4 regions of the Sutcliffiella sp. FSL R7-0096 genome follow, and region 3 is predicted to be linked to each of the others. Evidence: predicted binding sites of a transcription regulator. Region 3 holds the regulator's gene; each other region holds the start of a gene.
The links. The regulator LexA, encoded in region 3, represses DNA repair genes until DNA is damaged. The targets are predictions, from matches to a motif close to CGAACATATGTTCG.
Positions count from the first base shown of each region.

Region 1 (7,407 bases), 2.0 Mb from region 3:
ATTTTCTTTGGAGTGCTTGGCCCTGATTTTACAGAGTCGTCCTCCAACTATGTTGAGAATACGATTCGTCCTGTAGTGACGGAAGAAATAGATAAAGCAAACTTCAATTATGATGAAGAAACAAAGGAATATATCATTCAAAGTGTATCCTTTCATCTTAAAGGAAAATTGAATGAGAATACTGGGGAAATCCGATTCAAAGAGAAAACATATGAGATGGATGTTCGCTTCCTAAAGGATATTATTGAACAGAAAGTTAAAGAACAAGAGACAAACCAGTAAATACCAAATAAAAAGGATGATGGCCGCAAAATCCGCGGTTCCATCATCCTTTTTCTCTTGATCAACAGATTATCCTTTGCTCACTGTTTCTACTTCTTTTACTCTCTGCTCCATTCGGTCGCGGTCACGCAACAGTACCGGGCGCAAATATTGGCCTGTATAGGAGGCCTCTATTTCAATGACTTCTTCTGGAGTTCCAGTAGCAATGATGCTTCCTCCTTTGTCCCCACCTTCTGGACCAAGGTCCACCATATAATCCACAGCCTTGATGACATCCAGATTATGCTCGATTACTAGAACTGTATCCCCATTCTCCACAAGACGCTGAAGAACTTTCAGTAATCTGGCAATATCGTCTACATGTAGCCCTGTCGTCGGCTCATCCAAAATGTAAAGCGAACGACCGGTAGATCTGCGGTGCAGCTCCGATGCCAATTTGACACGTTGCGCTTCCCCGCCGGACAAGGTGGTAGCAGGCTGACCTAAAGTGATATAGCCAAGTCCCACATCATAGATGGTTTGCAGCTTCCTCTTAATCTTAGGGATATTCTCGAAGAAGCTGACAGCATCCTCTACCGTCATTTTCAAAATATCATCTATATTTTTCCCTTTATATAGCACTTCTAGCGTTTCACGGTTGTAGCGTTTACCATGACAGACTTCGCAAGGGACATATACGTCCGGAAGGAAATGCATTTCAATTTTAATGATTCCATCGCCTCGGCATGCTTCACAGCGTCCACCTTTTACATTGAAGCTGAAACGGCCTTTTTTATAACCGCGTACTTTTGCTTCATTGGTGGAAGCGAACACGTCACGGATATCGTCAAATACCCCTGTATAGGTAGCCGGGTTGGAACGAGGCGTTCTCCCGATTGGTGACTGATCGATATCGATGACTTTATCAAGGTGCTCGATTCCCCTGATTTCTTTATGTTGACCTGGTTTCGTTTTGGCATTGTGTAATCGTTGTGCCAGCGCTTTGTGCAGAATTTCATTGATAAGTGTACTCTTTCCAGATCCAGATACACCTGTTACTGCAACAAAGCATCCTAGTGGTATCTTCACATTCACATTGCTCAGGTTGTTTTCGTTGGCACCGATGACTTCCAGGAAACGATCCTTCACAATCTTTCTTTCCGTTGGAAGCGGGATGAACTTTTTCCCTGATAGATACTGTCCTGTCAAGGAAGCTTCGTCATTCATCACTTCTTCCGGTGTACCTGCAGAAATCACCTGTCCGCCATGCACACCGGCCCCTGGACCAATATCAAGGAGATAGTCCGCTGCCATCATCGTATCTTCATCATGCTCCACGACGATTAGCGTATTCCCGATATCCCTCATGCTTTTAAGGGTTTGAATGAGGCGGTCATTATCGCGTTGATGAAGCCCGATGGACGGCTCATCCAGGATATAAAGGACTCCGGTCAGACGGGAACCGATTTGTGTGGCAAGACGGATCCGCTGAGCTTCTCCACCAGAAAGCGTCCCAGCTGAACGACTCAGAGTTAGATAGTCCAGTCCTACATTGTTCAAAAACCCGAGACGCTCCTCGATTTCTCGAAGAATCAAATGGGCTATTTTTCTTTCTTTTTCCGTCAGATTAAGATTGTCGAAGAAATCCAAAGCTTCCACGATGGAAAACTTCGTGACATTCCCGATATGCTTTTCATTAATAAGTACCGAAAGGCTCTCGATTTTCAGGCGGTTTCCTTTACAAGCTGGACAAGGTTGCTGGGCCATATACTTTTCCATCTGTTCACGAATATAGTCCGAGCTTGTTTCCTTGTAGCGTCTTTCCACATTGGGGATAACTCCCTCGAAGCGGATATAGCTTTCCCGCACCTGGCCAAAGTCATTTTCATAGCGGAAGTAGACTTCTTCTTTTCCACTTCCGTAAAGTACTTTGTCCAACAGGTTATTGGGGATATCTTTTACTGGAACATCCATATCAATGCCAAAGTGGTTGCAGACCGCTTGTAGCATCTGTGGATAATATTGCGAACTTGTCGGCTCCCATGGAGCAAGGGCATGCTCTTTTAAGGTGAGGTTCTTGTTTGGCATCACCAGATCCACATCCACCTCAAGCTTTGTCCCCAATCCATCACATTTCTGGCAAGCACCATATGGACTGTTGAAGGAGAACATTCTCGGCTCCAGTTCACCAATGGAGAATCCACATTGTGGACAAGCGTGATGCTCGCTGAAAAGAAGCTCCTCTTCCCCAATGATATCCACAATTACTTTTCCTTCGCCTAATCGAAGAGCTGTTTCCAATGAGTCGGACAGACGTGTTTCCACCCCATCTTTAACGACAATCCGATCAATCACCACTTCGATGGAGTGCTTCTTATTTTTCTCCAGCTCAATCTCATCCGAAACTTCCACCATTTCACCATTCACACGGACACGGACATAACCTTGCTTTTTAATGTCCTCCAAGGTTTTCACATGTGTACCTTTACGGCCTTGAATGACAGGAGCGAGAATCTGAAGCTTGGTCCGCTCGGGATACTCCATGATCCGGTCCACCATCTGTTCGATCGTTTGGGAAGATATCTCAATGCCATGTTTTGGACATGTTGGTCTGCCTACCCTTGCAAAAAGAAGACGGAGGTAGTCATAGATTTCCGTTACCGTTCCAACCGTTGAACGCGGGTTACGGCTTGTTGTCTTTTGATCGATGGAAATGGCCGGTGAAAGCCCTTCTATCGCATCCACATCCGGTTTGTCCATCTGCCCAAGGAACTGACGGGCATAGGCAGACAAGGATTCCACATATCTGCGTTGTCCTTCCGCATAGATGGTATCAAAAGCTAGCGAGGATTTCCCCGATCCTGAAAGCCCCGTCAACACCACAAGCTTGTCGCGGGGAATGGTCACATCTATATTTTTTAAGTTATGGGCTCTGGCCCCTTTTACTACGATTTTATCCATTGCCATCCTTATGTCATCCTTCCGCTTTGAGCTCCAAGATGAGGTCACGAAGCTCGGCTGCACGCTCGAAATCAAGCGCTTTTGCCGCGTCTTTCATTTCCTGCTCCATGCTTTCTATGAGCTTTTCTCTTTCTTTCTTGTTTTTCGGTCTGAATGTAGGTACTTTGCCTTCGTAATCGCCATCTTCCTCGGCAACAATAGTAGCACGAATAAGCTCAGGTACTTTCTTCTTGATAGTGGTTGGCGTGATTCCGTGCTCTTGGTTATATGCTTCTTGGATTTCACGGCGACGCTTCGTTTCATTTAACGCAATATCCATGGACTTCGTTATTTTATCGGCATACATGATGACTTTACCGTTCGAGTTACGCGCTGCACGTCCGATAGTCTGGATCAAGGAACGCTCGGAACGGAGGAAGCCCTCTTTGTCTGCATCTAAAATGGTGACAAGGGACACTTCCGGAATATCAAGTCCTTCCCTCAATAGGTTAATCCCGACCAGAACATCATGTTTGCCCAATCTCAATTCCCTGATAATCTCAATCCGCTCAAGCGTTTTGATTTCAGAATGCAGGTAGGCAACTTTGATCCCGAGCTCTTTCAAATAAGCAGTAAGATCCTCGGACATTTTTTTCGTAAGGGTAGTGACAAGGACCCTTTCGTCTTTTTCCACACGTTGATGGATTTCACCGATCAAATCATCAATCTGTCCTTTGATCGGCCTCACTTCAATAACCGGATCAAGCAGCCCGGTAGGACGGATGATTTGTTCCACCATCTTTGGTGTATGCTCCAGCTCGTATGGGCCAGGCGTTGCGGAAACATAGACAAGCTGGGCTGTCTTCTTTTCAAACTCCTCGAACCTCAATGGACGGTTGTCCTTTGCTGAAGGCAGACGGAAGCCGTGGTCTACAAGGACCTGCTTTCTTGCCTGGTCCCCATTGAACATTCCCCGAATCTGTGGCAGGGTAACGTGCGACTCGTCTATTACCAAAAGGAAATCTTCCGGGAAGAAATCCATTAGTGTATACGGAGTTGATCCTGCAGGGCGAAGTGTCAGGTGGCGTGAATAGTTCTCGATTCCTGAACAGAAGCCCATCTCCGCCATCATTTCCAAGTCATAGCGAGTACGCTGTTCCAGCCGCTGCGCTTCCAAAAGCTTTCCTGCTTCTCTAAGTTCTTCAAGACGTTCTTCTAATTCAGCTTGGATATTGACGATTGCCTTTTTCATCTTTTCTTCGCGAGTAACGAAGTGGGAGGCCGGGAAGATGGAAACATGGTTGCGGTCTCCAAGGATCTCCCCTGTAAGGGCGTCCACTTCCCTAATGCGGTCAATCTCATCTCCAAAAAACTCCACGCGAATGCAGTGCTCGTCACGTGAGGCCGGGAAAATCTCCACGACGTCCCCTCTGACACGGAATGTTCCACGTTTGAAGTCAATGTCGTTCCTGCTGTACTGAATGTCGACTAGGTCGCGTAGAAGCGTATTCCGCTCCTTTTCCATGCCTGTTCTTAAAGAAACGACAAGGTCACGGTATTCTTCCGGTGAACCCAAACCATAGATGCAGGACACACTGGCGATGATGATGACATCATTCCGCTCAAAAAGAGAGGCGGTTGCTGAGTGGCGCAACTTGTCAATTTCATCATTGATACTCGCATCCTTTTCGATAAATGTGTCGGTAGATGGCACGTACGCCTCTGGTTGATAGTAATCATAATAACTAACAAAATATTCGACCGCATTGTTTGGAAAGAATTCCTTAAACTCACTATATAGCTGCCCGGCCAACGTTTTGTTGTGGGCGATGATTAACGTTGGTTTGTTTACCGCCTGTATCACATTAGAGACAGTAAACGTCTTCCCGGTACCTGTTGCACCAAGAAGCGTCTGATGTTTTTTCCCGTTTTTGAGGCCTTCCACAATCTCCGCGATCGCAGTCGGCTGATCTCCATCCGGCTTATATCCAGAAACTAACTCAAACTGTTCCATTCACTAAAAGCCTCCATTTCCGTTCATCTAACCTCTAGGCTCTTTTCTAAAAGAGTGTTGTTACTAACAAGTAAAAAGTCGGCATTTGGACTTTTTACCGTGTATCTGTTCTAAACAAGCATGTACTTTTTATTGACTAATCAAGAAAAGAGCACAACAAAAACATTTATATAAATTGATTTAAAAAATGTAAAAGCAACATTGTTTATATTGGAACCCATCCTCTACCAATATTCTACCACAACAGAAGCCCAAAACAACAAAAATACGAACTGATATTCGCTTTTTTTTGAATCATCTTCTTTCTCTATACCCGTCTCTGTTGCGTTTAATAGTTGTTTTCTATATTCTTATCATTATCATGTATCGGGAATCGGAAACTGTTTTAGGGAGATTTTGTGATGAAAAAGTTTTTTAATAGAAGAAAAATGAGGTTAAAAGGTTTTGCAGCAATTTGCACTGGCATTTTGTGCTTACTTTTGGCAGGCTGTTCATTCCATGCCATTCCAGAAAAAACGATGAACATTCCATATCTGGATGAGCGTGCTTTGGAAAATCCTGAAGAGGAGTTTACCTATAGTGAAGTGGATGGAGAGTATGTCCATGATTTTATAAAAGCTAATAAGGATAAGGCAGTAAGGTGGACGGCAACTGTTACCCGGGTAGAGAATAGCTCAACTTATGAGTTACAAGAGCCGTTCCTGCCGGCAGTATTGGTCACCTTCGCAGACAATCTGGATCCAGCCCCGCAGGTTGGTGATGTCCTAACTTTCACAGGCGTACTGACTGGCTATGGGGAGACGTTCGGGAAAGATCCCCTCTGGGTGGTGAGGCCTGCAAGGCTTGAAGAGACTACCGAAGAGGAGCAGGAAGCCTTAATTGCTTATCAACAGAAGGCAAAACAAATAAAAGAGGAAGCGGATCTCCCTTAACCTGAAGATCCCGCTTCCTCTTTTTTTACTTTGTTGCTTGGAGCAAAGGCGTAAACTCCAGCTGGAGAGTAGCGATAATGTTTAGCCCCCGCAGCTTATTATTTAAATTTCCCTACCATTCGCTTTGCATACAAGAATCCGACCACAAGCGAAACAATATCAACTAAGATAACATACCACTCATTTCCATGACCTTTAAAGATGGAGACTAAAATAAGCGCTACTGCCAAACCTGTTCCAACATATAAGCTATAGGTCACACGTGTAAACAGCACCACAAGTAATGCAGGAATAATCACTGCCAAAATCAGCTTTACCAACAATCTGAAAACCTCTTTTCTATCTGTTCCGAAAATCATCTATTGTCAGTATAGCAGTTTTTATACCTTCTTATAAAACAATTAACTAACTAATTATCCAGGTGGCTCCTCCACTGCCCCTCACTCAACCTCTACAGCTATTTCCGTCACACTTCTCAATTTCTTCTGCTTGTTTGCAAGCTGTATCTTATTTACAAAGGTAAGGATTGATTGCCTGTCATCATCATTCTCAATCAGAAACTCGACCAGGTAGGTGTACCTTCTTTTTTTAACATTTGCCTGAACTCCGAGAATATTGGCTTTGAATTCGAGCACCTGATTGGAAATCATGAATTTCAACCCTAACAGTACATCACTGTTTTCCGGTATTTGTACGCGACTGATAAATCGCAGTTTTTCCATATTAAGCTCTTCCACGAATACCTTTGTACTGCCTGTTGTCACTTCACGACCGTTCACTTGTAAAATCGTCATTCCTCCAACAACGAAATGTCTCGTTCGATAGAGTCCTAGCCACATAAGCTTTTCCTTCTGATCGCTCACCCAAAGTCCCCCTACTAACGCCCTTTTTGTTTTTATATCGGCAGAGAAGGGGCTTTTTTAAAGAGGGTTTCATCTCTTGTTACAAGTGGATCGAAAGTATAGACATGAAGACCTCCTCTATCTAAAAATTTTCTCGCCCACGTCTACATCCGGCTCATGAAGACCTCTCCTATCTAAAAACTTCCCCACTCATGTCCTCATCCCGCTTATGAAGACCTCTCCCACCCAAAAAATCACCCACTCACGTCCTCATCCCACTTATGAAGACCTCTCCCACCCAAAAAATCACCCACTCACGTCCTCATCCCGCTTATGAAGACCTCTCCCACCCAAAAAATCACCCACTCACGTCCTCATCCCGCTTATGAAGACCTCTCCCACCCACAAATCTCCCCTC
Region 1 is NZ_CP152003.1:4,276,585-4,283,991, forward strand. It holds gene MKY77_RS21935 (hypothetical protein) at 1-282, shown strand, start outside; gene uvrA (excinuclease ABC subunit UvrA) at 352-3,228, opposite strand; gene uvrB (excinuclease ABC subunit UvrB) at 3,236-5,215, opposite strand; gene MKY77_RS21950 (hypothetical protein) at 5,617-6,147, shown strand; gene MKY77_RS21955 (CsbA family protein) at 6,246-6,506, opposite strand; gene MKY77_RS21960 (hypothetical protein) at 6,588-7,010, opposite strand.
Region 1: uvrB (excinuclease ABC subunit UvrB) is a predicted target of LexA. The motif match lies at 5,484-5,497, and genes of this name have one in related genera.

Region 2 (7,407 bases), 2.0 Mb from region 3:
AACATGAGGCTGAGGGCATGATAGTCTGTTTTCTTGGCCAGCAGGACCCCTGATAAGAGCATGCCGATTCCTGAAGCCGTGACGATAAATCCAAAAAGGTCGGGTGAAGCCTGTGAGAGCTCCCTTACCAATACGATAATCTGGGAATCGGATAGCTGCAAGATTAAAAGGCTGATTCCAAGCACCAGCATTCCGACCAGCAAATAGCGGCTTCCTTTGATAAAGGCCATTCCTTCCACAAACTCCTCTTTAAAAGAAGTTTTATTCATATCCCCTGACTCTTCAGTTGGTACCACTGTCTCTTTAACCGTTTTCGGCAAGATGAATAATAACAGGGCCGAGAGGATAAAAGTCACCGAGTCTATATAGAAAACAAGCTGCGTACTGAATGCCGTAACCAATAACCCGCTCAGCAACGGACCAATCACCTTTGTACTTGCATCGATCATGGAGGTGATGGACATGGCACTCTTCATATGCTCCTGATGTACGAGTTCCTTCAGTTTACCATTCTTAGCGGGAACAAAGACAGCGGACAGCATTCCAATGAAAAACAAACACACATACACCATCCAAATCGAGCTTGCGAAGGCAAGTATCAATATAAGCACCGCTCTACCAAGGTCCGAAATCACCATCAGCGTTCTCCGGTTCACCCTGTCTGCAACTGTCCCTGCGAAAGGCCCCAAAAGCGCCATTGGAATTGCTAGGCTCAAAATTACAAAGGAGACTTCCATCGGAGAGGCTTCCCACTTCAATCCCACAAGCGTCATTATCGCAACAATACTCAACCAATCACCCAAACTTGAAATCAACTGTGCCAACATCAGCGTAAGAAACCCTCTATTTCTGTTCAACTTCACGTCCATCCCATTCCCTCCAATAATAACGACATCAGTGTCTATCTAAAACTATTATATCGACACAAGTGTCGTTTTAATACCTTTTTTTTAAAAAAATTGGCTCTGTTAAACGTCGCTGTTGATTTCCGCAATAGGCTTCGCTTATCCAGAGGGCGACCTTGAGCCTCCTCGTTCCACTGCGGGGTCTCGAGATTGTCGCTACTCTCCCGCTGGAGTCTACGCCTTTTGCTCCAATCACCAGCTAGAAACAGGTTATTATCAACAATTAACTTTAACAAAGCCAAAAAATTAAAGCAGGATTAAACATTGGCGTTGATTTACTGAGATGACTCGCAATTCCAGTACGGGTGCTGGAGCTCGATGCCTATATAAATATGTACACAGTTCCCCCATAAAAATTTTGTTTCCGGAACACCAAAAAACCCCCAACCACAAAGGGCCGGGGGTTTTCCATATTGGAATCCGAAGATTAACGTTTTGAGAACTGAGGTGCACGACGAGCGCCCTTAAGTCCGTATTTTTTACGCTCTTTCATATCATCCCTATACACAACTTCTCGGGAGTTTACTCTCCTGTGCAATTTCTCTTCTTTAAACAAAAATTTCTACATGTAGTTCTATTCAAAAACATTGTAAAAATGGTCAAAAGTTGGTCAATTTTATATAGCACTACCAATTTCTTTTAATACTGTCAGTAACATTGGCATTAACTGAATAAGTACATACCCGAGCCCTGCATTTTGTATTCCAGTCCATCCCCTCTCGCTTTTACCTAACATAAAGAAGAAACAGGATCCTACAATGATGACAGAACAAACCGGAAAGCTGAGTGCTACCATTAAATCTACAAGAGGGTCTAGTGCATGAGCAATGATTTCCAAAGATTTCTCACCCAAGTATTGGGTAGCACCTACCGAAATGACTTCTGGCGAATCAGCGAACACTGGTTTTGTTGCAATCAGTGGAATTGCCATAGATGTCGCCACTCTCCTCATATACTTCCAATTCAAATCAGTAACCTTTTTCTTTTGCTTATAACTTCCTGACATAAACTCTCCAAAGGAAATGGATTCAGTTCTCATTTTAGATCCTCCCATAGATAGACTTTACCTCGCAAGCCCTGACAAAGTTGTTCTAGCCTGTTCTTTCGATAAGGTGTAGTTGTTACCCAGATAAGTGAAAAGTGTGGATTAACTGTGGATAAATCTTTGTATTTTTTAATTTTCTGCACATTTTTAACCATGGACTGTTTATAATCGATTTCTATAAATTTGTGGATTTTGTTTGAAATATAGACGGCATCTGCTATGAAGGCTACTTTATTAATGGAGATTTTAACTTCGTTTTTCCATGAAGACGGTCTTCCTTTATGAATATAAAGATCGTTTCTCATTAAGTAATGATTCACCTGTACTGTTTTCTTTCGTTTCTTTACTGCTTGCACCATCTCTCGACCAGCTGCATTTAAGTAGTAGATTTTCCTTCTATTTTCGTGAAAGTAGGAAATAAACTCTTCCATATTACTAAGTATTCTCTGCGCATTTCGGTCTTTTCCTAATCGATGCATACGTTGTAACTGCTCCCTGGAGAGGTAGTCACATTTCTTCAAACTTAAAAGTATTTCCTCCAACTTCTTTTGGTTTTTCAAGCCTCAACTCCTCCTTTTGAACCTTATTAACTATATGTGGAGCTATAAGTGCCTCTATTTGGCCATTTGTTATGAAGGGGGTATGCACAATTTTGGTGCCATCTGGTGTTTTATATATTGCCCTTCCTGCTACCTCTAATTTCTCGGCTCCACTCTCATCTAAAACCACTCGTGAAGCAACCGCATCCCTTAACTTAAAAGTTATGACAGTATCACAGTTTTGTTTTATTTGTTTGTTCATAACATCTGCAGTTGGATATTGACTACAATAGATGAGTCTGTACCCAAGTCCAGCACCAATTCTTGCTATTTCCGAGAGCGCTTCTTCACACTTCTTTGCTTTTTCCTTTTCTTCTTTGTTTGTGAGGATGTGCGGCGAGATTTGTGCTGCTTCATCAACCACAATGAAATGTCGAGTGCCAAGCCTAGCTTCTTTAATGTCTTCGCATCCATGTTGATCCATCCACTCCTTTTGATTATCCATTTCTTTTTTGATTCTTATCAAAGCACGAAGGGATTCATCTAAGTTTGTAGCCACCTCTTCTACTTGTTTTGCGTTTTTAAATCGGGTAAATGCCAATCCTCCTTTGAGATCAATTAATGTTAATTTCACTTTGTCAGGCTGTTTTAATATAAGTGATGTAATAAGTAATTTTAGAAAGACAGTCTTTCCTTTCCTGGTTGCTCCAGCCAAAGTGATATGCCCAGCTTCCAGATCATGATTTACAAATCCATACCTAGATTCCCCTAGAGGGACTTTCCAATTATCCTCTTTAGAAAGAACGTTTACCTCAAAATCATATTTTGATGGTAGGTGACGATCTAATACTTTAATGTGTAACATCCCATCAAAGCTCAACTCTACATCCTTGTCAGAAATATACCGGTTCCCCATCATTTCCTTTAACTGATGAATCAACCCCTTTTTATATTGAATCTTTTTTATTATGTTCCAATCAATGATGCCTTTCCTATTGTTTATTCCGTCTCTAAGGTTGCTTAATCTTTTTTCAAAATCATTAAACGAAAGACCTAGAGGGATCCGGTACACATACTCCTTTCCCCACTCTCGAGTTTCTTTTCTATATAATTGAATTGTCTTAATCTCTTCACCTTCCTTTACATAAAGTCCACAATTAACCGCGATTTTCTTGATTTTCTCTCCATCATCAAGTTCAGAGTTTTTAAAATAACTTAATCCAACTAGCCCAGCTGCTACAGTTGTAGTGATGATTTCAAACAACATTTCTTCACCCCGTATTTATTATTTAGTAATAAATAGTTGCACCTTAAACGCATAGTGAAGAGATATCTCAAACCCTTGACACTATTGGTTTTGGTAATGCGTTTTTGCGTGCATCTTGCGAAGTTAATAACGGCGTTTGTACACGTAGATGATAGCGACTGTAATACTGAATAGTAAAGCGTATGAAAACAATTGTTTGTCCTAAAACAAAATTTTTTAGAGGACATGTTATTTTTTCACAGAATATATAAATCAGGGTGATGTGTATATGGAAAGTAAATTGAAGAAATTACATAAAGAAACTGGAATTAAACAGGGGTTCGTTGCAGAAAAGTCCGGTCTCTCAAATGGTGCATATAGCTTAATTGTTAGAGGAGAGTCATTGCCTTCTTTACCATCTGCAATCCGTATAGCAAGGACTTTGAATACTACAGTCGAAGATTTATGGGGAGATCAAATAAAATAAGCGCCCTCATTAACGAGGTGCGCTTTCCACTTTTAGTATGTCGATAAACTTTACTTTATGAGTATCATACCCACTCAAAATGTGGACAGTTTTTGTTTGCCCATCCAACTTTGTAATATTGCCTTTAAGTGGATCACGTTGCCAGATAGTCACAATTACTTCACTTTTTTCCCGATAAGCCTCTTCAATTGCGTTCCCCAACTCTTCCATCTCAAATTCATCTCTACTTGGCCTAGAAGCTTTTTTCATTTTTTTTGGCTTAGCTAACATCATTTCTATGCACCTCTCCTAACGCTCTGAACTGGTCTTATCGATAATACATTTACCATTTTAAAAATACGTTGTTGTTTTCTAACAACAATAGGCTCGAAATGCATCTTCCTGTACACTTAGAACTTTTACTCTTCTTTTGCTTAATTCTCCTTTATTGCTAATATATATCATTTCCATTACTTCGTTTATTCTGTTACGTAAATTTACCATCGATAAGACCTCCTAATTATAAACGAACGAATGTTCCTATTCAAGTTAACAAACGAACGAATGTTCCTATTTTTTATAAATCTGAACATAATAAATTGACAGTAAATTACTTAGAAGAATAAAATCTTGCGCATGGTGAAGAAATTACTATGAGTTTAAAAGTAGAGAAAGAGAAGACAAATAAACTTAAAAAGCCCTTGTGAATAAAAGGAGGGCTTTTTACCTTTTTGCACCTTTCTCTGACGGCGTGGACCCTCGCCTTATAACTTTTGGGGCAGGGCAGTTTTACCTCTTACATCCTAATAACGAAGGAAACAATCGTAGGTATCGACCAAATTCTAAGCTAACTATATAACAGTTATTTCATTAATCCTCAAATTGATAAAATCCATAAAGTTAAAATAGAAAAACCCCTTATTATAAGGGGTTAGATGGTCTATCGATTTAATTCATTTAAATTTTTTACAATATTTTCAGTAGCATATTTTACTACATTAGATTCATTTTTCTTTAATTCAAAAATCAACTTTTCTTTGCTAGAGATGTTAAAATAACTTTGATTTTCCACTTTAACTAACTTATCACTTGAAAAAAATTGAGTTAGCATTAGTCTATCCCCTTTAAGTAATTTTTGAAGAAATTATAATTAAGTTCAGGTTCAAAATAATGTTTCCTTTTTATCCAAACTAGGCCATCTCCTTTGGTAATGACACACACATCAATAGGACCACCTACAGAATCAGCTTCCATACTTATTCTTCTTTTAAATGATGTAAGATTTACCAACGCTTCCGCCATAGCTGCTAGCTCTTCTTTTGGGAGCACTTCTAAAATATCCATTATCGGTTGCGCATAGTAAGTAGATTGAATTTTATCGAGTTCCCTGTGTATATTTTCGACAATAACATTCGGAACTCCTTCAGTAAATTTCTTGTCTATTGAAAAATCTTTAATTAATATTTGATTATATGCTTCTATCGTATTATATATTATTTGCATAATATTATCCTGGAGGGAGGGCTCTAGGCCATTCATAAAAGAATACACCATTTCCTTTTGTGCAAATGGTCTCATCGCAGCTGTAGAGTAAACTTCATCACTATATGAATTAATTTTTATTGGTTGAGATTCTTTAGCTTTCAGTTCCCCCAGAAATATCCCCTCAATTTTATAGTCCAATAAACTAGGAAATATTTCATTTTCCCCATAACCTGAAATCACTATACCTGAGTGATTTTTAGAAAAAGTATCAGATTTGATTAACTTAGTACAAAAGTCCACAAATGAATCAATGACATGTGTTTGTAGTTCGAAATTAATAACTTTTCTTAATAAATCTAATATTGTATTTCTATGTTTATCAACAAAACTCTCTACAAAAGTGGGATTATGTATTATTTCTGAGTTTGAATTTAATTTATTGATTCTATTCTCTAAAACTGAAGTTAATATTTTTTCAACATCAGAATTATGAACAGGTTCTCCTGTTCCTGTTAATTCATTAATTTTCGGATTAACCTCATAATTTAGCATGTCCATTAGTTCACTATATAAGATTTTATGCACCAAATCGTATTCTGTGTGATTATTGCAAAACCTGTTATCCGTTACAAAGAACTTTATAAAATGGTCCGCATACTCTTGCAAAGTATCAAATTTAGCATCTCCCAATTTACCTCTATATGTTTTAATAATTGTTTCCCATGGTACACCCATAAAATCCGCTCCGCCGTAAATCATAATCCCTACAGGATGTATCTTAGAAAGGGAAAATAATTTATTTGCGGAATTATATACTTTTTGATTACCTTCCCCTCCAATTGTTACAGCACTATCAGCTGCAAGAGCGACTCCGGATCGATTAAGAATTCCGATTTCAGCTGTCATCTTATCCCTCCTATTACCTAACAGAATGAATATTCGACATATTTTATATGAATCCTTCTTTATTTACTTTTACTCTGCAATTTGAATAAATACTTTTAAACAAGAGTAAGATACGGAAATGAAACTTAAGAGGGTTGAATAAAAGGAGAAACACTCCCCGATGTCGAAATATACGATGTATGGTTTTTACATAGATATTTAGAAAGGAGAGTTTTGATGAGTAGAAATACAAGGAAAGATTATTCTATTTCAAGACCAGCAGCAAAGGCACCTACAGTGCCTAAGATCGCAACTACTACCCCTGGTCGTATTAGGTCTGGTGAAAGACCTGCCTATAGTGCACCTACAGTTCCTCCAAAAAAGAGTTAGTTATCTAATGATTCGATTACTTGTGGTGGAGGAACATCTAATTCATTGATAATAATGCCTGATTTAATATCAACATATGATCTTTTAATACTATACTGAAAATGATTATATGCTAGTTTCCAATTTTCTGAGTCATGTAAAATCAAAGCGCGTTCCGTCTCAAAAGGACGGGACATTCTTATAATTGAACCATATTGTTTTTCTTCTGGTTTATCTATTTTATACATCTCTATTACTATTGGGCTTTCCTTATTTTCTTCCAACTTCAAGAAGAAACTATCCCAAACTGTTGTTTCTTGCGAAAGTTTGGATATCTTTCTTTTTACTCTAACCCAATTCACCAAATCCATCATATATTTATAAATATAAGTTACCCATACCCATGCCACTATAAAACTAAACAGCCCACTTAACATTAAGTAATATAATAAGAAAACTAAACTTAA
Region 2 is NZ_CP152003.1:208,493-215,899, reverse strand. It holds gene MKY77_RS01295 (MFS transporter) at 1-869, opposite strand, end outside; gene rpsI (30S ribosomal protein S9) at 1,333-1,443, opposite strand; gene MKY77_RS01285 (hypothetical protein) at 1,522-1,944, opposite strand; gene MKY77_RS01280 (replication-relaxation family protein) at 1,941-2,510, opposite strand; gene MKY77_RS01275 (FtsK/SpoIIIE domain-containing protein) at 2,458-3,756, opposite strand; gene MKY77_RS01270 (helix-turn-helix domain-containing protein) at 4,025-4,222, shown strand; gene MKY77_RS01265 (YolD-like family protein) at 4,232-4,495, opposite strand; gene MKY77_RS01260 (hypothetical protein) at 5,142-5,312, opposite strand; gene MKY77_RS01255 (hypothetical protein) at 5,312-6,592, opposite strand; gene MKY77_RS01250 (hypothetical protein) at 6,809-6,961, shown strand; gene MKY77_RS01245 (hypothetical protein) at 6,958-7,407, opposite strand, start outside.
Region 2: MKY77_RS01265 (YolD-like family protein) is a predicted target of LexA. The motif match lies at 4,759-4,772, and genes of this name have one in related genera.

Region 3 (7,407 bases):
GAATAGAATGAAGATATTACTTTTTGCAGATCCCGGAATTGACGACTCATTAGCAATTATCTATGCATTGCTTCATCCTGAAATAGATCTGATGGGAATTGTGACAGGGTATGGAAATGTCTCAGTGTTCGATGCAACAAGGAACGCTGCCTATCTATTGGAACTGGCAGGAAGGTCTGATATTCCGGTAATTAGGGGAGCTTCCCAACCCCTAAGTGGGATTCATACAACCTTTTACCCCGAGATTCACGGACCTCAGGGGCTGGGACCAATAATACCGCCAGAGGATTTTCAAGCTGATGTTAGTCCATTTGAGCTCATGTTTGAAATTATAGAGAGGAATATAGAAGACATTGTAATTGTGGATGTGGGGAGACAAACCACCCTTGCTTTCGCCTACAACCTCCGACCTGAACTTATGGAGCAGGTAAAGGAGGTGTACCTCATGGGGGGAGCATTCATGGTTCCCGGAAATGTGACAGATGTTGCGGAGGCGAACTTTTGGGGTGATCCCATTGCCACTTCGGCTATCTTGAACAAGGCGAAAAAGGTATACATTACCCCACTCAATGTAACAAATAGGGCCATAGTGACAAGGGATATTGCGACATTCATTTTTAATCATACGAGCAGCCCCTACAAATATTTGATTCCAGCCGTCACTAATTATTATGCTGCATTCTACGACCAGGTGCTGCCAGGTATAGATGGTTCGCCAGTGCATGATGCATTCACTCTTTACTATCTAATAAACAGGGATAAAACATATACAATCAAGAGAGATGTAAGGGTTGCGATTGTGGACGGAAGCAGAGGGCAAAGTATAGCAGATTTAAGGATGGTCTATAAAGAGCCTGAACTTGAACATTATATAGTGATGGATTTTGATTATAACCATTTTATTGCTGACTTTATAAGGGTTAACTTGGCAGACGGGAGCCAACTTTCTTAATTTCATAGATTGTCACCTGAATAAATTACTGTGAAATGATTATTATAAGGACATAGTATTTCGATGGGGTGACAATACAATGGATTTAAATTGGATTTGGAAAGCTATTTTGATAACAATCATTGGCACATTCTTATTAAGGATTGCAGGTAGAAAATCCATATCCCAAATGACTTTGGCCCAAGTGGTAATTATGATTGGTATAGGTTCCTTGTTAATTCAACCTTTAGCAGGAAGGAGTATTTGGGTGACATTCGGGGTGGGGATCACACTTGTGGTAACACTTGTGTTGATGGAGTTCTTGCAACTAAAATCAGACATTTTTGAGAAGTTGATTACTGGTAAGGCGAAAATACTGATAGAAAATGGAAACCTAAATGAAAAAACTTTGAAAAAATTAAGGTTTACCATTGATCAATTGGAGATGAAACTTAGACAAAATAGTATTTCTAGTATAAGTGATGTAAAGTGGGCCACACTCGAACCGAACGGACAAATAGGGTTTGAATTAACAGAACAAGCAAAGCCGATAACAAAGAAGGATTGGAATCTCCTCTATCAGGAAATCCAGCTCTTAAAAATAATGATTGACCCCACAATCAAACCAAGTCGAATAAATAATGAGAAAGAGGGAAATTTATTTACCGAAGTGAAAAATGGAAAACATGAACTTAAATAACGTCCAAGCGAAACACTTGATTAACCAAATAAAATTTTCTTAAGGAAATATTAATAAGAAAAAAAGCCGATGGTCGGCTTTTTTTAATGGATATTACGGTACACACCAATCACTTTACCAAGAATACTCACATTGCGAACAATGATTGGTTCTAATGTGGAGTTTTCAGGTTGTAATCGGATATAATCTTTTTCTTTAAAGAAACGTTTAACGGTAGCTTCATCCTCTTCGGTCATTGCCACTACGATGTCCCCATTGTTAGCGGACTGTTGTTGGCGAACAATAACGTAGTCCCCATCAAGGATCCCTGCTTCTATCATACTGTCTCCCATAACCTCAAGCATGAAAACCTGCTCGTCAGGTGCAACATAGCGGTCAGGAAGTGGGAAGTAGTCTTCCACATTCTCAATGGCTGTAATCGGTTGTCCGGCAGTTACTTTACCGATGATTGGTACATTGACTGCAGAAATCTTCGGTACAAGTTCATCTTCCATAATTTCAATGGCTCTTGGTTTCGTTGGGTCCCGGCGAATGAGCCCTTTGCTTTCAAGTCGTGCAAGATGACCGTGAACAGTGGAACTGGAAGCAAGTCCAACCGCTTCACCAATCTCACGGACGGATGGTGGATATCCCTTTGCTTGGACTTCTTTTTTTATGTAATCCAATATGTCCTGTTGCCTTTTTGATAGTTTCATATTCCGCACCTCTATCATTTATATTGTTATCAGTATAGCATCTTTTCATCAAAAATACAAACATAAGTTCGAATTATTGACAAGAATATACGTTCGCTTGATAATTATAGTAGGCTATCATCGTATACTTTGTCGCTTTTTCGTATTTTCAACTAGCCGTAATAATCCTTACTGTCGTGCTCTTTTCTCAGCGGTACTGAATAGACTACCTGCCTATTTTAGTAAAAGTAACAATAAAAGCTCCAATTGACGACTTTTTATTGTTGAATGGCAACAATCTATGAAGGAAAGAGCCAAATAGTTTAAAAGAATGGTGGAGGAAAACGTACATGAAGGGAATCATATATTGCCGTGTGAGTACCAAAAAAGACACACAAGAAACTTCGCTAACCCGTCAAAGGGAAGAATTAGTATCTTTAGCGGCAAATCGAGGTATTGAAGTTATCCAAGTAGTGGAAGAACAAGCGAGCGGCTATGACTTGGATCGTGAAGGGGTTTTCCAAATAATCGAGCTTATTTCAAGTGAGCATGTTGATGTGCTGCTAATTCAGGATGAAACAAGGCTTGGCAGAGGAAATGCCAAAATCGCATTTTTACATTGGTTGCGGAAACATGAAATAAAGATATTTTCAATAACAGATAATGGAGAATTGAGATTATCTGATTCTGATTCAATGGTGATGGATATTGTGGCCATTGTAGAGGAATACCAAAGAAAGTTACATAATTTAAAAATAAAACGGGGCATGCAACGGGCAGTTAAAAGTGGATATGATCCTACCAAAAACCTCACAAACCTACACATGAGCCCTGGAAGGGATAAAATTGATGTGCCTATAGAAGAGATTGTGAGGCTACGAAAAAACAAGCTGACTTTTCATGAAATCGCTGCCACTTTAAGAGGCCTTGGGTATGATGTGTCTAAGGCGACTGTAAACAGACGGTATCGGGAATATATAGAAGAGAGCGACACCGGTTTGCTTGTAAAAAAAGAACCGCTCTAGTAAGATAAAAGCATATCTTCACAAGGAAGAAAGAAGGAGTTTTCTATGCTATCAAAAGAAAAAATCGCAAGAATTAACGCACTCTCCAAAAAGGCCAAAAGCGAAGGTCTTACGAAGGAAGAAACAGCAGAACAACAAAAGCTTCGTCAGGAATATATCAAGACGTTCCGTGCTTCCATGGAAAATACTCTCCAGGGGGTAACGGTTGTGGATCCGGAAGGAAATGATGTCACGCCTGAAAAATTGAAAGAAACAAAAAAGAATTTAAAGCATTAAACGCTTTTTTTCAGAACATTGGAACATACTATCTATGATAAAATAGAATTTTTCCAATAAAAATAAGTATAAAAGAGAAAGGGTGGAAAAGATGACACAACAAATAGATCAACTTTCCATTAACACAATTCGTACACTATCTATCGATGCAATTGAAAAAGCAAATTCCGGCCATCCAGGTATGCCTATGGGCGCTGCGCCAATGGGATACTCTTTATGGACAAAGTTCATGAATCACAATCCAAAGAATCCAAATTGGTTCAATAGAGACCGTTTTGTACTATCTGCGGGTCATGGTTCCATGCTGCTTTATAGCCTTTTGCATCTAGGCGGATACGATGTATCCATGGAGGACTTGAAAGAATTCCGTCAGTGGGGAAGCAAAACTCCCGGTCATCCTGAAGTTGGACATACTCCTGGGGTAGACGCCACAACTGGTCCTCTTGGACAAGGTATTGCAATGGGTGTTGGCATGGCAATGGCAGAGCGCCACCTTGCAGCTACATATAACAAAGAAGGCATGGAATTGGTAAATCACTTTACATATAGCATTTGTGGAGATGGTGATTTAATGGAGGGTGTTTCCGGAGAAGCAGCTTCCCTGGCATCCCATCTCAAATTGGGCCGATTCATTGTCCTTTATGATTCCAATGATATTTCACTTGATGGTGATTTAGATCGTTCCTTCTCTGAAAGCATTGAAATGCGTTTTAAAGGATATGGCTGGCAGTATATCCGCGTGGAGGATGGAAACAACTTAGAGGAAATCTCAGCGGCAGTGGAAGAAGCACAGAGTGATCTGTCTCGCCCAACAATGATCGAAGTGAAAACAACTATCGGTTATGGTTCACCAAATCGTTCAGGTAAATCTGATGTTCATGGTGCTCCACTTGGATCAGATGAGTTGAAATTGACGAAAGAAGCATACAAATGGACTTTCGAGAACGACTTCCATGTTCCAGAAGAAGTATATACACATTTCCGTGAAACAGTAGCTGAAAAAGGTGCTAAAGCGGAAGCGGAATGGAATGAGCTGTTTGATGCGTATAAAGCTAAGTATCCTGAGCTTGGAAAACAACTAGACGCAGCGATGAAAGGTGAGCTTCCTGAAGGTTGGGATTCTGAAATTCCAGTTTATGAAGAAGGAAAAAGCCTGGCTTCCCGCGCATCTTCTGGAGAAGTTCTAAATGCCATTGCAAAACAAGTACCTTACTTCTTTGGTGGATCGGCTGACTTGGCTGGATCAAATAAAACAAATATTAAAAATGAAGCAGATTTTACTGCTGAAGATTACAGTGGCCGCAATATCTGGTTTGGTGTACGTGAATTTGGAATGGGTGCAGCCATGAACGGTATGGCGCTACACGGTGGTTTGAAAGTGTATGGAGGTACATTCTTTGTATTCTCTGATTATCTGCGTCCTGCTATTCGATTGGCAGCTCTTCAACAACTGCCTGTCACATATGTGTTCACACATGACTCCATTGCTGTTGGAGAAGATGGACCTACCCATGAGCCAATCGAACAGCTTCCATCATTACGTGCAATGCCTAACCTAAGTGTCATTCGTCCTGCAGATGGAAACGAGACGGCAGCTGCATGGAAAGTTGCACTGGAATCCGAGAAAACACCGACGGCTCTTGTGTTGACTCGTCAAAACCTTCCAACGATCAAAGGAACGGATGAGACAGCTCTAGAAGGCGTACGTAAAGGTGCATATGTCATCTCCAAAGCTGGGAAAGACATAGCGGATGCCCTTATCCTTGCAACTGGATCCGAGGTTGGTCTTGCTATTGAAGCGCAAAAAGCATTACAGCAAGATGGCATTCATGTTTCTGTTGTCAGCATGCCGTCATGGGATCGCTTTGAGCAGCAATCTCAAGAATACAAAAACTCTGTATTACCTAAAGACGTAAAAAAACGTCTGGGTATTGAAATGGCAACTCCACTTGGGTGGGAACGCTATACTGGAGACGAAGGGGATATCCTAGCTATCAACGGATTTGGAGCTTCAGCACCTGGTGAGCGCATTATGAAAGAATACGGATTTACTACTGAAAATGTAGTTGCTAGAGTGAAAGCACTACTTGATAAATAATGGTTGTGTAAAATAGAAAGAGAGCAATGCCTCATCACGGCATTGCTTTCTTTTTTTGCATTTCGACAACATCCGCTAAAAATAGCCCCTTGCCAACTACACTATAAGACAAAACTCTTCCTTAAGATTCACTATAATAAAAAGAAAGAAGTGATAGGAGGGTTTCGTTTGCGTCAATACATGATCTATTTAATAGAGGAAGAAGTAGCCAAGCATTATTCCGGTAATGAATTAAAGCTTTTTCAACTCTTTCAACAATACGAACAAGAGGAACCACTTCATTCTATAATCAAACAACAAGTGGATTATGTCACCATCCCAATTCCCACCTTCCCGCTTCAACAGTCTTTGGAACATGCACTCAAAAACAGCGCTGGCTACAAACGAGTGGCCTATCAGCATCAAATAGAAAAAGTTGACTCAACTGCAAAGCTTTCCATCTTTGAAAAGTATTTAAAGCTCTCCTCCACAGGTTCTTTTGAAGCAGAAGCCATTTTCTTTGAAATCATCAGGAAACAGGCACCATACTTCCTTGCAATTGACACCAGCTCCAATCGTTATGGTTGGTTGCAACCAATCAAACAAAGAAAATTTGTTTGATTGGTGGAGAAATCTATCGGAAAATGTTGTATAATAGGTTCTAGTTTAGTACACTACATTGGTAGACCTAGTTTTGAGGAGGAAATTTTTGATGGCAACATGGATTTGGATTCTTTTTGTAGTTCTAGCACTAATTGCTGGGGTTGCACTAGGATTTTTCATCGCTCGTAAGTACATGATGACTTACTTAAAGAAAAATCCACCAATTAATGAGCAAATGCTTCGCGTGATGATGATGCAAATGGGAATGAAACCATCCCAAAAGAAAATTAATCAAATGATGTCTGCGATGAATAAGCAAATGAAATAAATGAGAAGGCACTCCAGTGATGTGGGTGCTTTTTCTTTTGGTTCGGGGGATGTGATGTGGTATCTGTGTGCAACGGATGCAGCGCGGAATGAGGAAGAAAAGAGGAAACGCGTGAGTAGGGGTTGTATGTCCCGAAACTGAAGACAATAAGCGAATTCGGTCGTCATAGTCCTCGAATGCATCCCGAAACCGAAGTCGTCAAAGAAATCCAGTAGTCATAGAATCGAAGCTGATCCATATCAATAACCCTTAACTATCCCTACAAAAATAAATCCCTATAAAAAAAGTATCTTCCTAAATATTTGAATATTTGCTAAACTGTTATAGTTGAAGACTGCAGTACATACATTTGAAAAGGCTATTTTCGTAAACTTTGGTGTTGGATGTACTTATCAACCAACCGTAATATTTCTTACCCGCATGCTCTTTCCCGGCTGTAAAGAATTAACTACATGCCTGGTTTAGAGTATATAATTGCCGCCTTTTTACTGAGAAATAACAACAATCATTGAGAAAAGAGCTTTTGAAAAAGAATGAGAGAGAAAAATCGGGGGAAAGACCATGAGTATTTTTAAAGACCTTTGGTGGTTTTTTAAACAGGAGCGCAAGTCATATTTACCAGGAGTGCTTCTACTTGCAATAGTCGCATTTCTTGAGCTTATTCCACCCAGAATAGTGGGAATGACGGTTGACCATATTGTGGATGGGACGCTAACCAGAGAGACCATTGTAACATTGATGTTGGTACTCCTTGGTACTGCCATTATCGTCTATATTTTACGCTATATGTGGA
Region 3 is NZ_CP152003.1:2,231,228-2,238,634, forward strand. It holds gene MKY77_RS11245 (nucleoside hydrolase) at 8-952, shown strand; gene MKY77_RS11250 (DUF421 domain-containing protein) at 1,032-1,631, shown strand; gene lexA (transcriptional repressor LexA) at 1,715-2,326, opposite strand; gene MKY77_RS11260 (recombinase family protein) at 2,656-3,330, shown strand; gene MKY77_RS11265 (DUF896 domain-containing protein) at 3,376-3,606, shown strand; gene tkt (transketolase) at 3,698-5,704, shown strand; gene sirA (sporulation inhibitor of replication protein SirA) at 5,873-6,304, shown strand; gene MKY77_RS11280 (YneF family protein) at 6,396-6,614, shown strand; gene MKY77_RS11285 (ABC transporter transmembrane domain-containing protein) at 7,176-7,407, shown strand, end outside.

Region 4 (7,407 bases), 700 kb from region 3:
TTGTTCCACCGGTTGGTAAGGATCGGTACTGGATGACATGAAAATGCTGATGGGCTGTTCTTTTTTTCTCAACAACCGTAGTTCTTTGGCGAGCTTTTCTTTTACATCCTTCTTGACATCCACCCAGGTTCCCCATTCCTGTTTACGGAATAGACCGACCGGGCTTTGTCTGACATAACAATACGAACAACCAAAAGCACAGCCGATATAGGGGTTAAGGGTGTGGGTATAGCCTTTTAGAAAGCCACTTGCTTTGGTCAGAAGTTTTTGTGGTGTTTTTTCGGTTACTTCTACTCGCATCCTTTGGCACAACTCCTTTCCTTTACATCAATATTTTTCTCTTGTTGTTTCCATCTTTTTCTTTATACTTAAAGTATCACATTATAAAGGGGTAGATGCATATGGTACTTACGGTGCTAAAGCCTATTTTTGCTGAGTCTGCAAGTAATCTTGTGAATACAATCAGTTCTTATTCCGGAACGGTTTTGTTTAAAAAGGAGCATTGGGTAGTCGATGCAAAGAGCCTGCTTGGTGTATTGGCACTAGCCCTTCAGCCAGGACAGGAAGTGGAAGTGACTTCTGATGAGAGCGAAGAAGTGTTTGAGGCCATTTTGGCGCTCGGGTATTTTGAAAAGAAATAAAAAGCAAGCATCCTTCCTCATGCGTGCGTGGGAAGGATGTATTTTTATGCTAGGAAATATCCAAAATATCGTCTACGCACAGGCTGCCAGCTTCGCCGAATTTATCGACCACGTGCAATCGTCTTTGGTAAGCATCAAGATGATGCACCGCTCCCACAAACAGATGGTACCTTCTTTTTTCATAATAGGTGATGGTTACTTCCTTACCCGTTTCCATCGCTTCGCAAAACAGTTCATTCAATTCTTCCAGCCGCTGTTCGTCCATTTCCGGCTTGGTTTCATATAGGTCCTCTTTAGTCCAATCGCGCAGCATTTTGACATGCTCCGGTAGCATCATGGACGTCCATTTGATGGTTCCGCGATCCCGTATCATCCTCATCATCCTTTCTTAAGTTCTAGCTAAAGCCCCTAAGCCTTATGCCCACCAACCAACCTGCTTCTATGCACGGCCGTTCCGGCATTGGTGTAGGACACAGCCCTCAATAGAGCATTGGTTCCGTACTTTCCGCGGATGGTGTCCATTACATAGCCCAGTTCCCGCTTTTTCGGCTGTTCGAGTTCAAATAGGCTCAGCTGCATTTCGCTGTCCTCGACGATATTGGAGAGGGATACAGCGATTTTCCTGACGGTTTTTGGTTCATAGTTTTCCTCGAACAGCTCAAGACAAGTACGGTATAAGTCCATCGTGACATTGCTTGCCCGTTCCATCGTTCGGGAGCGGTAGAATCCACCGCCTAGTTCATCGCGACTATAGCCGATTCCAAGGCTGATGGTGCGGCCGGCTTTGCGGTTATGGCGTGTTCTTCTGGCGACTTCCTCACAGATTTCCAGGATGACCTGTTTGACCTCCTTGGGGTCTGTATAGTCGCGCATTAGAATCTGGCTTTTTCCAAAGCTGATTTGCCCCTGTATGATTGGGGCACCAAGCTCTGATAGATCAATCCCCCAAGCGTGATAGTACAGCTGGTTTCCCATCACACCAAATTTCTTCTCCAGCAGCTCGAGGGGATAATTTGCGAGCTGTCCAACATTGAAAATTCCCATACGATTTAATGTTTTTTGCACTCTCGATCCGATTCCCCACATTTCACTGAGCGGAGAAAGTGGCCAAAGCTTTGTTTTCACATCTTCATAGGTCCACTCAGCAACGCCCTTTTTCTTGGCTTCAAGATCCAGGCAAAGCTTTGACATCAACATGTTCGGACCAATTCCGATGGCGCATGGAAGCTGAAATTCACGTTCCATGTCTTCCTTGATTTTTTCGGCAATCGTGGTGGCGTCTCCCCAAAGCGCCTCCACCCCGTCGACTTGTAAGAAGCTTTCATCGACACTATACGTATGGATGGCGTCCTTTGGCACATATCGGTTGAAAAGCCGAGTGATTTCTGTGGAGATGCGCAGATAGGTTGCCATCTTGGGGTTCACAATATGGATGCGTTCGTCATTTGGAATCTCAAACCGGCGGGAGCCCGTCTTGATTCCAAATTCCTTTTTCAACATGGGAGAGGCCGCAAGTACGACACTCCCTTGTCGTTCCGTATCCCCAACCACCGCCAAATAGCAAGTGAGTGGATCGAGTCCCTTCATCACTGCCGAGCAGCTGGCATAAAAGCTTTTCATATCTACACATAAAATCTTGTTGTTTGGCATCTTGCTGTAATCCATGTCCACGAACTTTCACACCTCACTAAAACAGAAAGTATGTTCGTATCAGTAGTATATACCCAATAATAAGCGAATATACGTTCGGTTTCAATGGTAAATTCCACTACATATTTCGACAAATGTCATTTTGATGTTCTTGTTTAGGGAGCAAAACCTTTATAATAAAGGATAATGAGGTGAATGATGTGGAGAGAAACTTAGTGAAAAAAATGATCCGAAATTGTTTTATTCAATATCAGCATGATTTTGAATCGATTCCACTCAGTGAGGAAGAGTACGAAAGGATGGCAAAGGAAGTAAACCATATAATTACTGAAAACCCTATCTTGGATGTATTTGAAGTGGTCCATGATGTGGTATATGAGTATTTAAGCAAATAGTAGCACTATTCCAGTGAGGAATGGTGCTTTTTTTAGTTGTTTATTATAGGAACTTGTAAATTAATTCATAAATCCCCTGCAATTACACATGATAAAAGCAGAAGTTTATTACAATGAGGAGGGACATCCATCATGAAAAAAAAACCTGTGCTCGTATTATGGATAATGGTATTCATTTCTATATTGACGCTCCCTTTTCTAGGGTGGCAGCACTTTAAACGCTACTTGCCAGGGGCTTTGTTTATGTCCATTCTGATTGCACTGGAAAGCATCGTTGCGGAAAAATATAAATGGTGGGCCATCTACAAGAAAATCCCTCCATATTTCATAAATGAATTTGCATTTATAGTAGGTCCGTTCTTTGCGGGCTCGCTTTGGATATTACGCTTAACTTACGGGAGATTCTATTTATACTTCCTATTGAATGCATTAGTGGATGCTATATTTATGTATCCCGTATTTACATGTTTTAAAAGTATGGGGATCTTTGAAATGAAGAAAATGAGCCGTCATCAGCTTTTTGGGTTATTTTTAATCAAGGCATTATTAATGTACGGGTTTCAGGGGATGTGGGAAAAGATCTTCCGTAACAGGTCCCAGCAGAAGTCGACTGGGACAACAGACCAGGAAGTTGAAAAAGAAAGACCTTACGCCATTTCCACAGTAGAATGAGCGCCCTTGTTGCGAAGCCACCCGACCAATTTTTTGTCTGAATCATCACGGCGGATTGCTGCATCGAACGGAGTAAGTCCATCATAACCAATCCAGTTGATATCGGCCCCATGATTGAAGAGGAACTCTGCTGTACGGAGCTCGCCACCATGACATGCCAGCCAGAAAGCTTGTGTGATTTCAAAAGTGGAAGGAAGCTCATCGCATGCAAAGTATGCTTTTAATTCATCCATCATCCCAAGCGCAGCAGTATTCCACAGGTTGGTCTGCGCTCCCGCCTCCACTAGCCGGCGAGCTGCATTCCACTGTCCGAAGGCCACCGCGTCGTCTAAAGGGGTTCCTCCAGCAATTACTGCTCCTGTGGCATTTATGTCCGCACCTGCATCGAGAAGCGTCTCGAGCACTTCCACATCATTACTGCTGGCGGCCCAATGAAGAGGTGTTTCCGAGTGATGACCAGTGAATCTAGCATCCACCTCTGCTCCCGCCCCCACTAAAGTGCGCACGATTGTCGACCCATTCGGAAAATGGCCAGGCCAATCAGTGGCCACATGGAGTAATGTGCGGGACACTCCATATGTATCAGAATTTTCATCATGATAACCTCTTGAGATAATTCTTGCCATGGCAAGGTCGGGATGATCAGCAAGTAAACCCCTAAGAGATGGTACATCCCCGCTTTGAATGGCATTAATGACCTCGACACCTAACTTCTCCTCATTCAAAATAAAATTCATCTGTAAATCCTCCTTTTGATTCCGTCCATCCCACTTACTGTCGAAAAAGGCCTTTTTACTGTCGTTTCGCGGTAAATACTGTCCGAACTTTTAAAATACAAGTCAAACTCACCTACGTACTTTCCAAACTCAAAGCAATACATGCGAACCGACAAATTCCAACAAACACCGACAAAGCTAATCGACGCTAAGGAGCTTCTAGTAGACGAAAAGACGCCCTGCACTATCACACAAGACGTCTCAAATGGACATTATCCCTCTTCCACTTCAACCTCAATGTCTACCGGTTCGCTATCATCTAACAGATTCTTCAAGGTTACCTTATACGATTGTCCTTCATGTTCCGTCACTTCCTCAACGTGCCACGGGTTACCTGCTTCCACTTCTTCCAACGCCTTGGCGACAGCCTGTTGCTCATGCTTATCTTGGCCTGCATCAACCAATACTTTTATGGCGCCTGACTGGGCAGGAAAGGATTCGGCTACAATGCCTGAGTTCCAGACTGTCACTTTCATACCCACTTTAAGGTCTGCTGCTTCCAACGTTTCACCCTCAGAGTCTTCCACCTTTGTGCTTTCCTCAAGTGTGTACATGGTAGCAGATGTACCTGAGACACCACTGCTTGGGTGCTGACCTGTCACTAACATGCGCAATTGCCCTTCATCAGAGAGAGAAATGATATAACCTGTCAGATCCTCGACTGCCTGCTCCTCGTCATCTGCTGGTTCATCATTAGGGACTTCTTCACCAGAACCCGGATTGGATCCCGTCCCACTGTTGTTATTGTTGTTCCCGCCTGCTGTTCCACAGCCAAACAAAAGAAGGAAACAAGACAGTAATGAAATGAATTTTACTGTTTTCATGCTCTTATCACCTCTTGCCCTATTGGACGGAAGGCTAAATAAAAAGTTACAGAAAGTTCATTATTTTTGTCGAAAAGCCTTGCCGCCGAATTTTTCCACCACCCCTGGACACAGCTGATACAATTTGCTGGCCATGTTCATCCAACCAGGCAGATTAATTTCCCGGGTACGCGTGAACATCGCATCCGCAATCCGCTTTGCAACAAAATCAGGCTCAAGCATCCATTTATCCACCTTCTGCTTATAGTTGCCGGATGAATCCGCAATATCAAAAAACTCCGTCCTGATCGGGCCTGGATTAACAGATGTCACAAAGATATTGGTATCATAAAGCTCCATTCGCATGCTATTGGTGAAACCGAGAACCGCATGCTTCGTCGCAGCATATACACTTGATTTCGGTGTTGCAATCTTTCCAGCCTGTGAAGCAATATTGATGATATGTCCTTGGGTTTGTTCCAGCATTGACGGCAAGACCATTTTCGTACAGGCGATTAAGCCATAAACATTCACCTCAAACATTCCACTCATGTCATCTAGTGAAAGGTCGGCAATATCATCAAACTTCCCATACCCTGCATTGTTCACCAGCACATCTACAGCCGGAATTTCCGTCATTAATTTTTCGAACGTACGCTCAATATCAGCTTGCTTCCGGACATCCAATTGATAAAAAGGCGTCTCTATCTGGTGAGTCATTTTTATTTGATTTGCCACCTGCTCTAATTTATCCAAGGACCGAGCCATAAGTACCGGAGTCGCTCCTCGCTTGGCCACCTCAAAAGCAAGAGCTTTTCCGATTCCACCTGAAGCACCAGTGATAACAACATATTTACCTTGAAGACTAGCCATCGATTACTCTCCTCCCGCTTTATACATATATGGCTTGGAAGATGCATCTTCTATAATCAAGCCTTTATCAAGTAAAAAGTCAATCTGGCCAATTGTTTCAGAAAGCGTGAGTAATAGTTGTTTCTCATAAACAGATTTGAAAAGGAACTGACAGATCTCATAAGCGGTTGCAGGATTTTCCTTTAGGAATTTCAGCACCTTGTCTGCACGTTTATCCTGCTGCTTCAAACGGATTTCCAGTAATTCTGGAACATTTTCGACAATATCCCCATGCCCTGGCAGGACTCGTGTGATTGGCAGGCGCTTCATCTTTTCAATGGAATGTATGTATTCAAGCATCGATTTCTTTCGGTCGGTTTCACCGACATACGGCGGTTCCACCAATGGATTTGGAGAGATATCAGAAAGAATTAGATCTCCCCCTATTAAGGTCCCGCTCTTTTCATCAAAGAGAACCAGGTGGCTGCTTGCATGTCCCGGCGTTTCGATGATACGCCAATTTACAAGGCCTTCTAAACGATCTCCTTCCCCGATAAAGGAAGTAAGACCACGATGGCAGGAAAAACGTAAAGGCTTATCAATGGCATTCAACAATGGATAGAATCGTTGCTCCACTCCCATTTGTTCAAAAATCCCTTTATAATAGGTTTCATGCAGGGAAAAATAGCGTTGATCCTGCGTCATCCATGGATGTGCACGTTTATGACCATATACCGGAATATTCGATGGCAGGAAATCAAGTAGTCCGACATGATCTGGATGGTGATGTGTCACTACCACCTGATCAATGTCCATTACTTTCAATCCATGCTTGTTCAGTTCACGCTGAAACACTTCCCAAGCCTCCATCGTCTTTACCCCGGCATCCACCAATGTCACTTTATCGGTAATGATAATGTAAGTATGTACGTCCCCAACCGCAAACGGGGTCGGGATTGTAATTTGCTTTATCTCTTGCTTACAAGAAACCTTGTTCATCATAATCCCCTTTTAACTCCTTATTGTATGTATATATGTAATAATTGTTTTATAAAATTATAACAAAATAATAGCCTGAAAATGATAAGTGAATAACCATTCAATTATAGAATGCACTAAATAAGGAAAAAAAGAAAGGGTTATTCCTCAATAACTAATAAAATCTCCCAGTTCATTTTTTTGAAATAACGTCCAGTGCGTTTGAGCATTTGTCCGCACTACTCAATTTGCGTTTCATACACCTCCTTTGACCCACGGTTTTCCTACGCTCTACTAATCCTGAGATTGATAGGCTTGCTAATACATGGAGATAGGCGGCCTACTACTTCCCGAAAAAAATCTTTAAAATCGTGACAAATATCCCCTTGACTTTCCGTCCCTTCCATTGCATAATGTATAAAATTACAAATGATAACGTGACGAATGGGACCAGTAGAAAGTTGCAAGATGAAAAGAGATGGAGGTTCACCGGCTGAAAGACCTCCTCATCCCCTGCACTTTCGAACCTACCCAGGAACAATCAGGAAAACCTGATCGTCCTCCCACGATACGGGAAACGAAGCTGGGTTTAACCAACCAATCAAGGTGGTACCGCGGATAAGACCTATCCGTCCTTACA
Region 4 is NZ_CP152003.1:2,928,913-2,936,319, forward strand. It holds gene MKY77_RS15035 (radical SAM protein) at 1-300, opposite strand, end outside; gene MKY77_RS15040 (HPr family phosphocarrier protein) at 402-641, shown strand; gene MKY77_RS15045 (YolD-like family protein) at 691-1,014, opposite strand; gene MKY77_RS15050 (UV damage repair protein UvrX) at 1,050-2,306, opposite strand; gene MKY77_RS15055 (YqzH family protein) at 2,507-2,686, shown strand; gene MKY77_RS15060 (hypothetical protein) at 2,819-3,358, shown strand; gene MKY77_RS15065 (ankyrin repeat domain-containing protein) at 3,334-4,095, opposite strand; gene MKY77_RS15070 (DUF3221 domain-containing protein) at 4,347-4,958, opposite strand; gene MKY77_RS15075 (SDR family oxidoreductase) at 5,019-5,810, opposite strand; gene MKY77_RS15080 (MBL fold metallo-hydrolase) at 5,814-6,791, opposite strand.
Region 4: MKY77_RS15050 (UV damage repair protein UvrX) is a predicted target of LexA. The motif match lies at 2,377-2,390, and genes of this name have one in related genera.